Regions from separate parts of the Priestia sp. JNUCC 25 genome, predicted to be linked through region 3. Evidence: riboswitches for the same ligand, from Rfam matches in the RefSeq annotation. Region 3 holds a riboswitch; each other region holds the start of a gene.
What was found. A riboswitch is a leader RNA that binds a small molecule or an ion and turns the genes downstream of it on or off. The one in region 3 is predicted to bind cyclic di-AMP.

Region 1 (3,120 bases), 1.6 Mb from region 3:
TTTCCACTTAATAATAGTTGGATAAATCGCGGTTTCATAGATTTCTTTTACAAAGGAAGGCGCTATTTTTGAAAGAGCAACCACTTGCGTAACGATTGTCCGAACAATAAAAAATCCAATAAGTATGAGCGAAACAACATATAAAATGAAGGTCATAAGCACTGCATAGACTCTCTTCATTTTAAAAGATTGATGCAATTTCTGAACAATACCCTCAAGTGCTAATGCTGTTAATAAAGCAAACACAATCGGTAAACTGTAAGGGATTAACAAACATACGATTACTATCGAGGCGATGACCCATATTCGCTTTTTCCACATACTCTACTATCCCCCTACTAGCTAAGCTATCTCTATATTTACTGATAAAGAAAGGAACCAGTGACTGCTTTATATAAGAATAAAATTTGGATATTTTTATACCTGATGTTACATATTATAGGGTCAATTCCCATAATAATAAAGGAATTATTATGAAAAAAGCTACTTATTCTAATTTTTTGAATAGAATAAGTAGCTTTTTAATTTATAAATTAGCCGGCTTTCATGACCTCTGTACCTTTTTTAGGGTCAAATTTGCCTTCTGATTTAGACATTACAATTGCGGCTAGTGTGTTTCCTACTAAGTTAACAACCGTACGTGCCATATCCATGATTCTGTCTACTCCAGCAATGAAGGCTAATCCTTCTGCGGGAACACCGATTGTTCCAAGAGTAGCTAGTAATACAACAAATGATGTTCCTGGCACTGCAGCCATTCCTTTAGATGTAACCATCAATACAAGAATGAGCGTCAGCTGTTGAACGATCGTTAAATCAATACCATACACCTGCGCTAAGAATAACGCTGCAATCGCTTGATAAAGAACGGAACCATCTAGGTTAAATGTATAACCAATTGGTACAACGAACGATACGATAGCTTTTGGACAGCCCATCTTTTCAAGTTTTTCCATGATACGCGGAAGAACTGTCTCAGAACTAGATGTACTGTATGCTAACAACAGTTCATCTTTCATATAGCGGAATAAGTGGAAGATGTTAATTCCTGCCCATTTCGCAATTCCTCCCAATACAACAAGTAGGAAGAAAATTAACGCTAAGTAAACTAAGATAACAAGCTTTCCTAATGAAAGGAGTGAATCTAAGCCGAATTTTGAAACTGTTACACCAATTAAAGCAAATACACCAATTGGAGCCACTTTCATTACAAGGTTTACCACGTGAAACATTGCGTGAGAAACGCCGTCGAAGAATTGTACAACTGGCTTTCCTCTTTCCCCAATTGCCGCTACTCCAAGTGCAAATAACACTGTAAAGAAGATAATTGCTAGCATGTCTCCTTCAACAATTGACTGGAAAAAGTTTGTTGGAACAATGTGTAAGAAAGTTTCAGCCACTGACTTTCCTTCTTGCTGTTCGGATGTTTCAACGTATTGTGAAATATCACTCTTCTGTGCTGAATGAATGTCTACACCTTGCCCAGGATGAAAAATATTAGCAACCAATACACCGATTACAATTGCAAAAGTCGTAATAATTTCAAAATAGAGAATGGTTTTAACGCCGAGCTTTCCGACCTGTTTACCGCTCCCCGCTCCTGCAACTCCAACGACTAAGCTTGAGATAACAATTGGAATAACAATCATCTTAATTAATCTTAAAAATAGGTCTCCTAGCGGCTGTAGGTATGTTACTACACGCGGATCGTTAAACCAAATTACCCCTACAAGAACACCAAGGATTAAACCGGTAAAAATCTGCGTAGCCAAACCAAAACGAATTTTTTTCATAGATGTACCTCCCCAAAGATGTATGACATTTGTATATACTTTTCTGAAAAAACAAAAAAAGACTATTCTTAAGAAAGAACAGCCTTTTACTTACGCTATTTTGGGCTCTTTCTCTCAATAAAGCAAACGGGGTTAACTGTCGGATTCGGAATTGAGAGTTTCCTACCTTTTGTAAGGATTCACCCCAAGGCAGCTTTACTGCCGATAATGATTCCCCCGCTCTATACGATTAAGCTTATTATTCAGTTTTTATAAAATTAAAACGATCTATACGTTGTCATACGTTTTTTACAGTCAATAAAACTAAACAGAAGTCTTACTTTTACTTAACTTTATACTGCACAAATATTAATTTACTATTTTTCGACACGTTTTGTCAATACCCATGTTTGTAAAACGCTTTCAAAAGGCGATAATATATATTTATGCAAAAAAGCTATTGCAACATTGCAATAGCTTTTTCTTGCTCTTTGAGTCTCTATTAGAAGTTTAAGGGACTAAAGAACACGCGTGTTTATTTTATAAAAATACAAAATATAGAATAGCCGCTAAAACAATTCGATATAGTGCAAATGGTACTAATTTGATACGATTAATTAATTTCAGGAAAAAGCGAATAGATACCAGCGCAAAAATAAAGGCGCTGATAAAACCAGCAATAAAAAACGGTAGTGCATCTGATGTGAAATACTGCCAGTTTTTAACCAATGAAAGTCCACTTGCTCCTGCCATGATTGGCACTGCCATAATAAATGTAAAATCTGCGGCTGCCTTATGGCTCATTCCAAGAAGAACCCCTCCTGAAATCGTTGAGCCTGAACGAGAAAAACCTGGCCAAAGAGCAATACATTGAAACAGTCCTATACCCAGTGCTTGTCCATAAGACATTTGGTCCACCGTCTCTACACGCGGACGTTTAGGTCCAAACAAATCTGCTAGAATCATTAATACAGCTCCGACCACTAAGCCAATTAGCACCGTATTTAAAGAAAACAAATGTTCATCAATGTAATCATCAAACAAAAGTCCTAACACTCCTGCGGGTAACAGACCAACAATTACCTGCATTAAATTCAAGCGATTTGTCGGTCCAATTGGAGCAGCTGGTTTTTTTCCTAATCCTAATAAATTAATAAAACGATCTTTAAAAATAACAACTACTGCTAAGATCGACCCTAGCTGAATAACAATTTTAAATGTATTAGCTACTGGAGATGAAAATAATTCTTTTGAATTTAACCACAGGTCATCCACAATAATCATATGCCCAGTTGACGAAACAGGAGCAAACTCTGTTAAACCTTCTACAATCCCTAAAATGATTGCT
Region 2 (3,120 bases), 190 kb from region 3:
GAGGGTTATTTTTTATGCTGTTGGACGAATAAAAGAGGCTGGGACAAAAGTAGTTTAATGGAAAGAAGATCCGAACGATGAATCGTTCGGATTTTTTCGTTAGTATGGTGAACGTATGTTTAATCTATTTATTTGGTTCTAGCTGTTGATTGGAGGGCAAGGCGAAGACTCCTGCGGAAAGCGAAGCCTGGCACAGAAATCAACAGCGGTGTCAAAAGTGATTCATACGAGCTTATTGATCCCATTGTTCGCTTTTAGATTGGACCGCTTTCGTTAGGTTTCAATCACTTTTCATCTTTTAAATGACTCAATAATGCAGGAGCCATCTCCACGTGAGAAAGGGCGATGTGTGAAATCGTTTTGGCATAAGGTGTAATTTCGTTAATAAATTGTTCGAGTACGTGCAGGTGAGGAAGCTGAAGCTTTGTAATAAAGCAGGCTTGCCCGGCGATTCGTTCACAGAATAAAGCGTAGGGATACTGAGAAATAAATCGTTTAAAACGCTCATGCTCTCCGTTTTTCATGGTTACTTCAATAAAACACGACACAGGCAAATGCAGCTTTTCATAATCAATATCGATCGTATATCCTTTTATAACGCCAAAGCTCTCTAGCTGCCTTACTCGCTCTGCCACCGAAGGAGGAGACAGGTTAATTTGTTTTCCTAGCTCTCGTAAGGAAAGGCGGCTGTTTTGCTGCAGCGCCTGCAAAATCGATAAATCAATTTCATCAATTTTCAATTGAAAACCTTCTTTCTCATTAACGTTTCATTTGATTAGTAATAGTAGATAAGATGTTTTATATGTAATCTGAAATTTCCATTTTTCTTACTATAATAATTAAAAAGGAGTGAGTAAAAAATGGCAAGAGTTTTGTTAGCAAACGAAGAGGGAACAAATTTTGAAAAAGCATTGAATTTAATTCCGCATGTAAAAAGATTGTATGATGAGCTTTACGACACGCTTTGGAACAGCGATATAGTAGAAAAAGAGACTAAGGAAAAAATTAGGCTTTATCTAGCAGGTGTTAACGGCTGTGAGACGTGTATGAGCATGTCATATGTAGGCGATGAGACGCTTAATCAAAAAGTGTTAAGAGAAAAAGAGCTGGAAGAAAAAGATCGATTACTGTTTCGATTTATTGATGTATACCGGGTGCGTCCAAGGGAGTTGACGGATGCTGATATGAATCAATTAAAGAAATTTTACAGTGATACGCAGCTGTTAGAGCTTTTGGCTGTTATTAATTTATTTGATCAATTTCACAAAATGATTGTCAGTTTAGATTTATATGATTTTTGCAGCTTGCAGGGCAAGTGAGATCTTCCCTAAAAATATCTTGACAGACAAAATCCACAGGAGTAAGATAGCTTTCGTGAAGTGAAACGCATCATGAATCGAATCGATTATTCTAAAAAATAGATCATAGACATTTGAATAAAAATCGCTTAATCCATTACGGAGCGGAGGACCCATTATTTACGCACATATTGTGCTCCGGGGTGAATCCTTAAAAAGGTAGGGTTACTCTTAAAACCCGAACCCGACAGCTAACTTCGCAAGCGTTTTGAGGGGGAAGAGTGTGGAAAAACACAGGAGCCTTCCTGTGTTTTTTTGCGCTTTTTTTAAGAAAAGGATGTAATTTTTTAGAAAAAGTATAAGCTAAGAGAACACACAGCAGTTGAAGAAAGGAATAAATACATTATGAAAAAACAGTTTGCTGTATTGGGATTAGGTCGTTTTGGAGGCAGTTTGGTTGAAGAGTTTGCTAATCTGGATGTGGATGTGCTCGCTATTGACCGCAATCAAGAGGTAGTAAATAAATTTAGCAACTCAGCTACATATGTTGTGCAAGCAAACGCGATTGATGAAGCTAGCTTAAAGGGGCTAGGTATCCGCAATGTTGATCATGCGCTTATTTCGTTTGGAGATGATATCGAAGCAAGCGTACTCGCAACCATGCTTTTAAAAGATATGGGCGTTAAGCAAGTATGGGTAAAGGCAGTGAATATGTATCATCAAAAAGTGCTCGAAAAAATAGGAGCGGACAAAGTTATTCATCCAGAGCGCGATATCGCTAAGCGTATTGCTCATCACGTGGTGTCAGAAAAAATCATTGATTACATTGAACTGTCAAAGGATTATAGTATTGTCGAAATTGTCGCCTCTAAGAAACTTCATAATAAAACGCTGTTTGATTTAAACATTCGTGCCAAGTACGGCTGCAATATTATCGGCTTTCAGCGAAAAGACGGGGAAATGGTTATTTCGCCTACCGCACATGAAATAATTGAACAAGGAGATATGCTGATTGTTATCGGACATAATCGCGATTTGAACCGTTTTGAAGAAGAAGGAGTTTAACTCATGAAAAAACAAATCATTAAACTTACCCCTCCGCAGCTGCTTGTCTCTATTTTTGGAGGAGGAATTATTATTGGTGCTTTTCTATTGATGATGCCTTTTTCTACTACTGAGCCAATCCGGTGGGTAGACGCCCTTTTTACATCTACTTCCGCTATGACAGTGACCGGCTTAGCCGTCGTAGATACAGGTACACGTTTTACCGTTATCGGTCAAACGATCATTATGCTGTTAATTCAAATAGGCGGTCTTGGCATTATGTCATTTGCCGTGTTGATTTTTATGATGCTAGGTAAAAAAATTGGATTTAAAGAGCGTATGCTCGTTCAGCAGGCCTTAAATCAGACGAGCGTCGGCGGAGTTGTGCTGCTAGTTAAAAGGCTGTTTATCTTTTCATTTTTAATTGAGTTTGTTGCACTTATCTTCTTAGCAATACGCTGGGTTCCGGAATTCGGATGGTCTAAGGGATTGTTCTTTAGCTTGTTTCATTCGATTTCTGCTTTTAATAACGCAGGGTTTGGACTGCTGTCTGATAACTTAGTTCAGTATGTAGGAGACCCTATTATTAACATAACAATTTCTTTTCTGTTCATTATTGGCGGGTTAGGGTTTACCGTCCTTGCTGATATGTGGGTGAAAAAATCGTACAAAAAACTAACGCTGCATTCAAAAATTATGATTATCAGCACGTTTGCGATTAACGTGACTGCAATGCTTTTTATTTTTTTCTTAGAGTACGGCAATTCACATACGCTTG
Region 3 (3,120 bases):
CTCCTTGCTTAATGCGAAGCTGCTCTCCTACCGCTTCATAATGCGTATGAATGCGATGAAAAATATAGACAATAACCGGTAAGAAAATGAGCACGGACCATACTTGTGAAAACTTCGTTGTAAACAAAATGATTAGCACAGTTAAGGTAATAAGCGCACCAATTAAGTTAATGATTAGCTTTCCTTGCCAGCCGGCCGGCTTTTCTCTAAGCCATTTGACAATCATGCCTGTTTGAGAAAGCGTGAATGGAATGAACACTCCAACTGCATAAAGAGGGATTAATTGTTCAGTCGCTCCTTTAAAAGCTACAATTAAGACAATAGAAGCAATTCCAAGGGTCACAATTCCATTTGAATAGCCTAGTCGATCGCCACGAATTTGAAACATTCTTGGCATGTATTTATCAGACGATAAGTTGACAGCCAGCAAAGGGAAAGCTGAAAAGCCCGTATTCGCTGCTAGCACTAGAATTAGAGCTGTTGTGCCTTGAATAAAATAATAAAATCCATTTCGTCCAAACACACTCGATGCAATTTGTGATACAACCGTTTCATCTGCTTTTGGAGAAATGCCAAGCCAATAAGCTAAAAACGTGATGCCCGAAAATAAAACGGCTAAAATACCGCCCATCAGCATTAATGTATGAACAGCATTTTTTGCACCTGGCTCTTTAAAGTTAGGCACTGCATTTGAAATAGCTTCTACACCTGTCAATGCCGAACAGCCTGACGAAAAAGCTTTTAATAATAAAAACAAACTAATACCTGGCACTACTGTACCGAGAGATGGATGAAGCTCAGGTGAAACTTGACCTGTCGCTATTTTAAACAAGCCTACCGCTATTAACAAAATAAGAGCAATAACAAATAAATAAACCGGATAAGCTAATACAGAAGCGGATTCTGTTACACCACGTAAATTTAAAACGGTAATAAAAATCACCAGCAAACACGCAATTACTACATTGTAATGATGCAGCGTTGGAAAAGCCGAAGTTAAAGCATCGGTTCCTGCTGAAACACTCACGGCAACTGTTAAAATATAATCTACTAACAGTGACCCCCCAGCGATAAGCCCAGGATTTTCTCCTAAATTGGTTTTCGAAACAATATAAGCTCCTCCGCCTTGCGGATACGCATAAATAATTTGACGATATGAAAGAATTAAAGCCGTCAGGAGTACCAATACCCCAATCGCAATTGGAATCGAATACCAATAGGCAAGGACGCCGACTGTTGCAAGTACAATCAAAATTTGTTCTGTTCCATAAGCCACTGAAGATAAGGCATCTGAAGATAAAATAGCCAGTGCTTTAAGCTTACTAAGCTTTTGATCGCCTAACTCTTTTGTTTTAAGCGGCTTTCCAATCAATAATCTTTTGAGAACTGAATAGTTCACGCAATTTCCCTCCGATGATTGCCTAGCTACTATTTACTATTCATTGCTAAGCTCCGTTACAAGTTCACGAACAAGTGATATCATTCCTAAAAAATACCTTTTTATGTTAAAAAAGCGCACAAAAAAAACACTAAGGGTTCTCAGCGTTTTTACACAGCTTAAACCTCCTCTCCAAAACGCTTATGGGGTTAGCTGTCGGATTCGGGCTATGAGAGTAGCCCTACCTTTTAAAAAAGGATTCACCCCAAGTGACAATGCACAAATTTGGGTCCCCCACTTCTGACGAATTAAGCGATAACAGGTCAATATAATTTTCGGTTAAAGGGTATGATCGATAACATGTTTCTTTCATAACTATCCTTTGTTCTTAGATAATATACTCCCGTACAAATGGTTTGTAAAGCATTATTTTACGTAAACCATAAAATAGTACTTAAGGCGCTTTTAACAGAAAAACAAAAGGCCTTCTGCTCGCTTACAGAAGACCTTTTTGCTTTAACTTTTTGCTTTTAAAACGGCTGCTAGCTTGTTTTTCGTTTGAGGACCATAAATGCCATCTACATCATAAGGAAGATACACAAGCTGAAAACGTCTTACTGCATCTTTCGTTTGAACTCCATATATTCCGTCTACTGACCCTACTTTAAAATTAACTGCGTTTAATGCTCTTTGAAGCTGTTTCACGGCTTCTCCAGAATCACCTTGCTTTAAAATTCCATTGGGAAGTGGATATTGTTCAGCAGGTGGTGTTGGAGATGGGTTTGGTGAAGTCCCTGAAGGAATAACAATTGTTTTTCCAACCTGTAGTGTTAAAGGATCAGAAAGCCCTGTATTCGCTTCTTGAAGCGCTTGTACTGTTATATTGTACTTCTGTGCAATACTGTACAGCGTATCTCCTTGCTTGATCGTATACGTTTTTGTACCTGGTTCAGAAGGTGATGGATTTGGTGTTGGTGTTGGATTTGGGTTTGGAACTGCACGACGGGGTAAATTCAAATAGACGGCAATTCCTTTTGCATACGATTCACCCATGCTTTTTAAAAAAGCTTCGTTTTGGAGAAGTGCTGCATCGGTGCGGTTATCAATAAAAGCTATTTCAGTTAGTACTGCGGGCATATTTGTTAAGCGAAGCACCGCATAATTGGCTGACTTTCGACCGCGATTCGGATGATTATACGATAGCAGCGTTGGCTGTACTTGGCCGTGGACAATTGATTGAAACGTTTTACTGGCATTGCTAGCGCTTCTGTAAACATAATCTTCGTACCCTGTTCCTCCACCGGCATTTACGTGAATAGACATAAATGCATCTGCTCCCCACGAATTAGCTTGAGAAGCGCGCTGAGATAACGATAAAAAAGTATCTGTGGTACGAGTGGTTTTAATCGTAAAGTCACTGTAGGTGCTATTTAAATAGCTTATTAAATATTGTTGAATTTTTAAAACTAAGTTTTTTTCATACAGTCCATTCGCTCCAACTGCTCCTGCATCTGCCCCACCATGTCCTGCATCAAGATAGATTTTTTTCATATTACTTGTCCCTCCTTATTGTTAACATATGCAAGGGGGCAAAAAGTGCTACGTATACTAGCCTAGCAGGTGAAAAATCACTAAAAAAAAGACCCGCTGCCCAATGGCAACGGGTTATTCTGCTTTATAGACAGAATACTGAATAAGGATAGCTCTCAAGGAGTGACAGCTATATGCAGAGTGTTGATTCG
Region 4 (3,120 bases), 920 kb from region 3:
TGATTATGTGATTACACGCGGCGGATCAAATGCTATCTTTGAGTTTTTAGCCCTTCATAAACCGATGATGATTATTCCTTTGTCAAAAGCACAAAGCCGCGGAGATCAAATTTTAAATGCACAGTCCTTTAAGAAAAAAGGCTACTGTATGGTTGTGGAAGAAGAACAGTTAACAAAAGAAGTGTTTTTGCGGGAAGTAAATGAGCTTCAGCAGCAGGCAAGTACGATGAAGCGTACAATGCGTGAAGCAACAAAAACGGATGCCATTTCAATTCTTGTAAATGAAATTGAGAAAATGAGTTAAAAAAAAGGCTGGGACAAACGTACTTTAGCCGAAGTGAAAAACGAACCATTGATCAAGGTGTTTGATTAGTGGTTCGTTTTTTTTGTTAAAGTGAACGTAGGTTTCACCTGTTCAGATCCTTCTAGCAGTTGATTGGAGGGCAAGAAGAAGCCTCCTGCGGAAAGCGAAGTCTTGCACAGAAATCAACTGCGGTGTCACAAGCGGTTCAGCTCATGTATCCCATTTGTTCATCTTTAGATGGGCTACATTCAGTCACAACCTTTTTTTCTTCGAATCTATTATTTTAAAATAATGAATATACATAGAAAAATAAAGCTTTTAAAATTTCAAAAAATGTTGTTGACAGTAAATTTTAACAGGAGTAAGATTACTCTCATGAAACGTTCCACTGTGAAACGCTGAGTCTTTTCTGAAAGAGAAGGAAAGAGCGGAGGACCCAATTATCAGGGGTGAATCTCTTAATTGAGTAGGGTTACTTTCTTGACCCGAACCCGTCAGCTAACTTCGTAAGCGTTAAGAGAGAGGATGGTGTAATCGTGGTCGTTTTCTATAACAGCGGATAGTACGCTCCTTTCAAAATATAGGTGAAAGGAGCGTCAAGATGCATTTATCTAAGCAAATGATTCAATTGATTGAATACCGAGCAATGTGCGACCAGCAATCTTTTGATCTAGCAAACCGCTATTTGTCTACGTTAGCTAATCAAAGTTTTAAACGCAGCAGTAAAAAACATAATTAAGTCTAAAAATTAAATAACAAATATACGCTTAATCAATTATGAGCGGGGGACCCAATATTTTGTACGTATGTACTAGGGGTGAATCTCTTAACTGAGTAGGGTTACTTCCATAACCCGAATCCGACAGCTAACTCCGTAAGCGTTTTGGGAGTAAAAAAATTCGTGTCGATCACGGCTTATTTGTCGTGCATTAAACCGCGGAAGAGAACTCTCTTCTGCGGTTTTTTTAATGGGGAAAATAGGAGAGCAGGCTATGTCTGCACCGTAAAGAGGATATAGTAGGGCTTTTAAAACGAGAGCAACAATACGTGAGGATTAAACAATCAAAGATAACCTTTCGCAGCTAGCTCACTTGGGCGTGATGCTTTACGCACAGAAACAGTCACTACGCTTAATCATGGGTGGTAAGAAACAGTTAGGAGGGAGCAACTTGGATATAATCATGCTTGGAACGCTTGCCATATTAACAGCTGCTATGTACGGAATTATTTGCTGGTCGTCTCATGTAGTAGACGAAAGAGAGGAGAAGTGAACATGTCGTTCATTTTGTTAGGTATTTCAGTTCTCGTTTTAATTTATTTAGTATATGTACTGTTAAATCCAGAACAATTTTAATAAGCGGAGGAATAAAACGTGGGAATTTTTCTACTATCAGTTGCGCTGCTGCTTGTTTTTGTAGCGCTTATTGCAAAGCCCGTAGGTATTTATATAGCGAATGTGTTTTCAAACGATAAAAACACTAGCTTGGTAGGGAAGATAGAATCGGTGATGTTTAAAGCGGCAGGAATTAAAGGGCATAATCAGACGTGGAAGCAATATGCACTTGCTCTCGTTTTGGCGAATACGTTTATGATTTTTGTGGTGTATCTTATCTTCCGGTTTCAAGCGGTACTGCCGCTTAACCCAAGCCACATCAAAGGAATGGATCCGGCCCTTGCTTTTAACACGGCCATTAGTTTTATGACAAATACGAACTTGCAGCACTACAGCGGTGAATCAGGTTTGTCTTATTTCTCGCAGATGGCCGCCGTTGTATTTATGATGTTTGCTGCACCAGCAACAGCCCTTGCAGTAGCAATCGCTTTTATTCGTGGGTTGGCAGGGAAGGACATGGGAAACTTTTTTGTTGATTTTGTGAAATCAATTACGCATGTTTTACTTCCTATTGCTTTTATAACAGGCATTTTATTTGCGTTTTTAGGTGTTCCTCAAACGTTAAGCGGAACGGTGACTGCCCATACATTAGAAGGGGCATCCCAGCAAATAGCAAGGGGACCAGTTGCTTCTTTTCTTTCAATCAAAGAGCTAGGCAACAACGGAGGGGGATTTTTTGGTGTCAATTCAGCTCATCCATTTGAAAATCCTAATGCGTGGAGCAATGTATTACAAATCGTCCTTATGCTTTTGTTGCCAACCGCACTTCCTTTTACGTACGGAAAAATGATCGGACAGCGTAAACAAGGTCGCATCTTGTTTATATCGATGAGTATGCTCTTTATTGTTATCTTAAGTACAGCGTTTGTAACAGAGTGGGGTGGCAACCCTAGACTTGATGCTTTTCATTTGAATGAAGCGAGCGGTTATATGGAAGGGAAAGAAGTTCGTTTTGGTGTCGGCATGTCAACTCTGTACGCCATCGTGACGACAGCAAGTGAAACAGGCGCAGTCAATGCCATGCACGATACCCTTACGCCTCTTACCGGGTTATTGACACTTGGAAATATGATGTTAAATACCGTATTTGGCGGTGTCGGAGCAGGATTTATGAATGTCATGATGTACGTCATCATCGCCGTATTTTTATCAGGTTTAATGGTTGGAAGAACCCCGGAATACGTAGGTAAAAAAATTGAAGGAAAAGAAATGAAGCTCATTGCCGTGACGCTTATTCTGCAGCCGCTGCTAATTTTAGGGGGAACCGCCGTAGCGTTCACTACTCATTTAGGAATGGAAGGTATATCAAACCCAGGCTTTCACGGGTTAAGCCAGGCACTGTATGAATTTACGTCGTCAGCAGCAAACAATGGATCCGGTTTTGAAGGACTCGGTGACGCAACTCCGTTTTGGAACATTTCTA

Region 1: another riboswitch for cyclic di-AMP. It lies ahead of JNUCC25_RS02310 (cation:dicarboxylate symporter family transporter); the one in region 3 lies ahead of JNUCC25_RS20565 (APC family permease).
Region 2: another riboswitch for cyclic di-AMP. It lies ahead of JNUCC25_RS19600 (potassium channel family protein); the one in region 3 lies ahead of JNUCC25_RS20565 (APC family permease).
Region 4: another riboswitch for cyclic di-AMP. It lies ahead of kdpF (K(+)-transporting ATPase subunit F); the one in region 3 lies ahead of JNUCC25_RS20565 (APC family permease).

The regions. Positions count from the first base shown of each region.
Region 1 is NZ_CM132211.1:423,036-426,155, reverse strand. Features, by position in the region: gene ytvI (sporulation integral membrane protein YtvI) at 1-321, opposite strand, end outside; gene JNUCC25_RS02310 (cation:dicarboxylate symporter family transporter) at 534-1,793, opposite strand; cyclic di-AMP (ydaO/yuaA leader) riboswitch at 1,900-2,039, opposite strand; gene JNUCC25_RS02305 (undecaprenyl-diphosphate phosphatase) at 2,313-3,120, opposite strand, start outside.
Region 2 is NZ_CM132211.1:3,715,985-3,719,104, reverse strand. Features, by position in the region: gene JNUCC25_RS19610 (Lrp/AsnC family transcriptional regulator) at 285-740, opposite strand; gene JNUCC25_RS19605 (carboxymuconolactone decarboxylase family protein) at 861-1,319, shown strand; cyclic di-AMP (ydaO/yuaA leader) riboswitch at 1,435-1,579, shown strand; gene JNUCC25_RS19600 (potassium channel family protein) at 1,704-2,363, shown strand; gene JNUCC25_RS19595 (TrkH family potassium uptake protein) at 2,367-3,120, shown strand, end outside.
Region 3 is NZ_CM132211.1:3,901,871-3,904,990, forward strand. Features, by position in the region: gene JNUCC25_RS20565 (APC family permease) at 1-1,399, opposite strand, end outside; cyclic di-AMP (ydaO/yuaA leader) riboswitch at 1,562-1,703, opposite strand; gene JNUCC25_RS20570 (N-acetylmuramoyl-L-alanine amidase) at 1,895-2,929, opposite strand.
Region 4 is NZ_CM132211.1:2,980,141-2,983,260, reverse strand. Features, by position in the region: gene JNUCC25_RS15225 (undecaprenyldiphospho-muramoylpentapeptide beta-N-acetylglucosaminyltransferase) at 1-304, shown strand, start outside; cyclic di-AMP (ydaO/yuaA leader) riboswitch at 691-833, shown strand; gene JNUCC25_RS15220 (hypothetical protein) at 906-1,043, shown strand; cyclic di-AMP (ydaO/yuaA leader) riboswitch at 1,059-1,199, shown strand; gene kdpF (K(+)-transporting ATPase subunit F) at 1,578-1,658, shown strand; gene kdpA (potassium-transporting ATPase subunit KdpA) at 1,683-3,120, shown strand, end outside.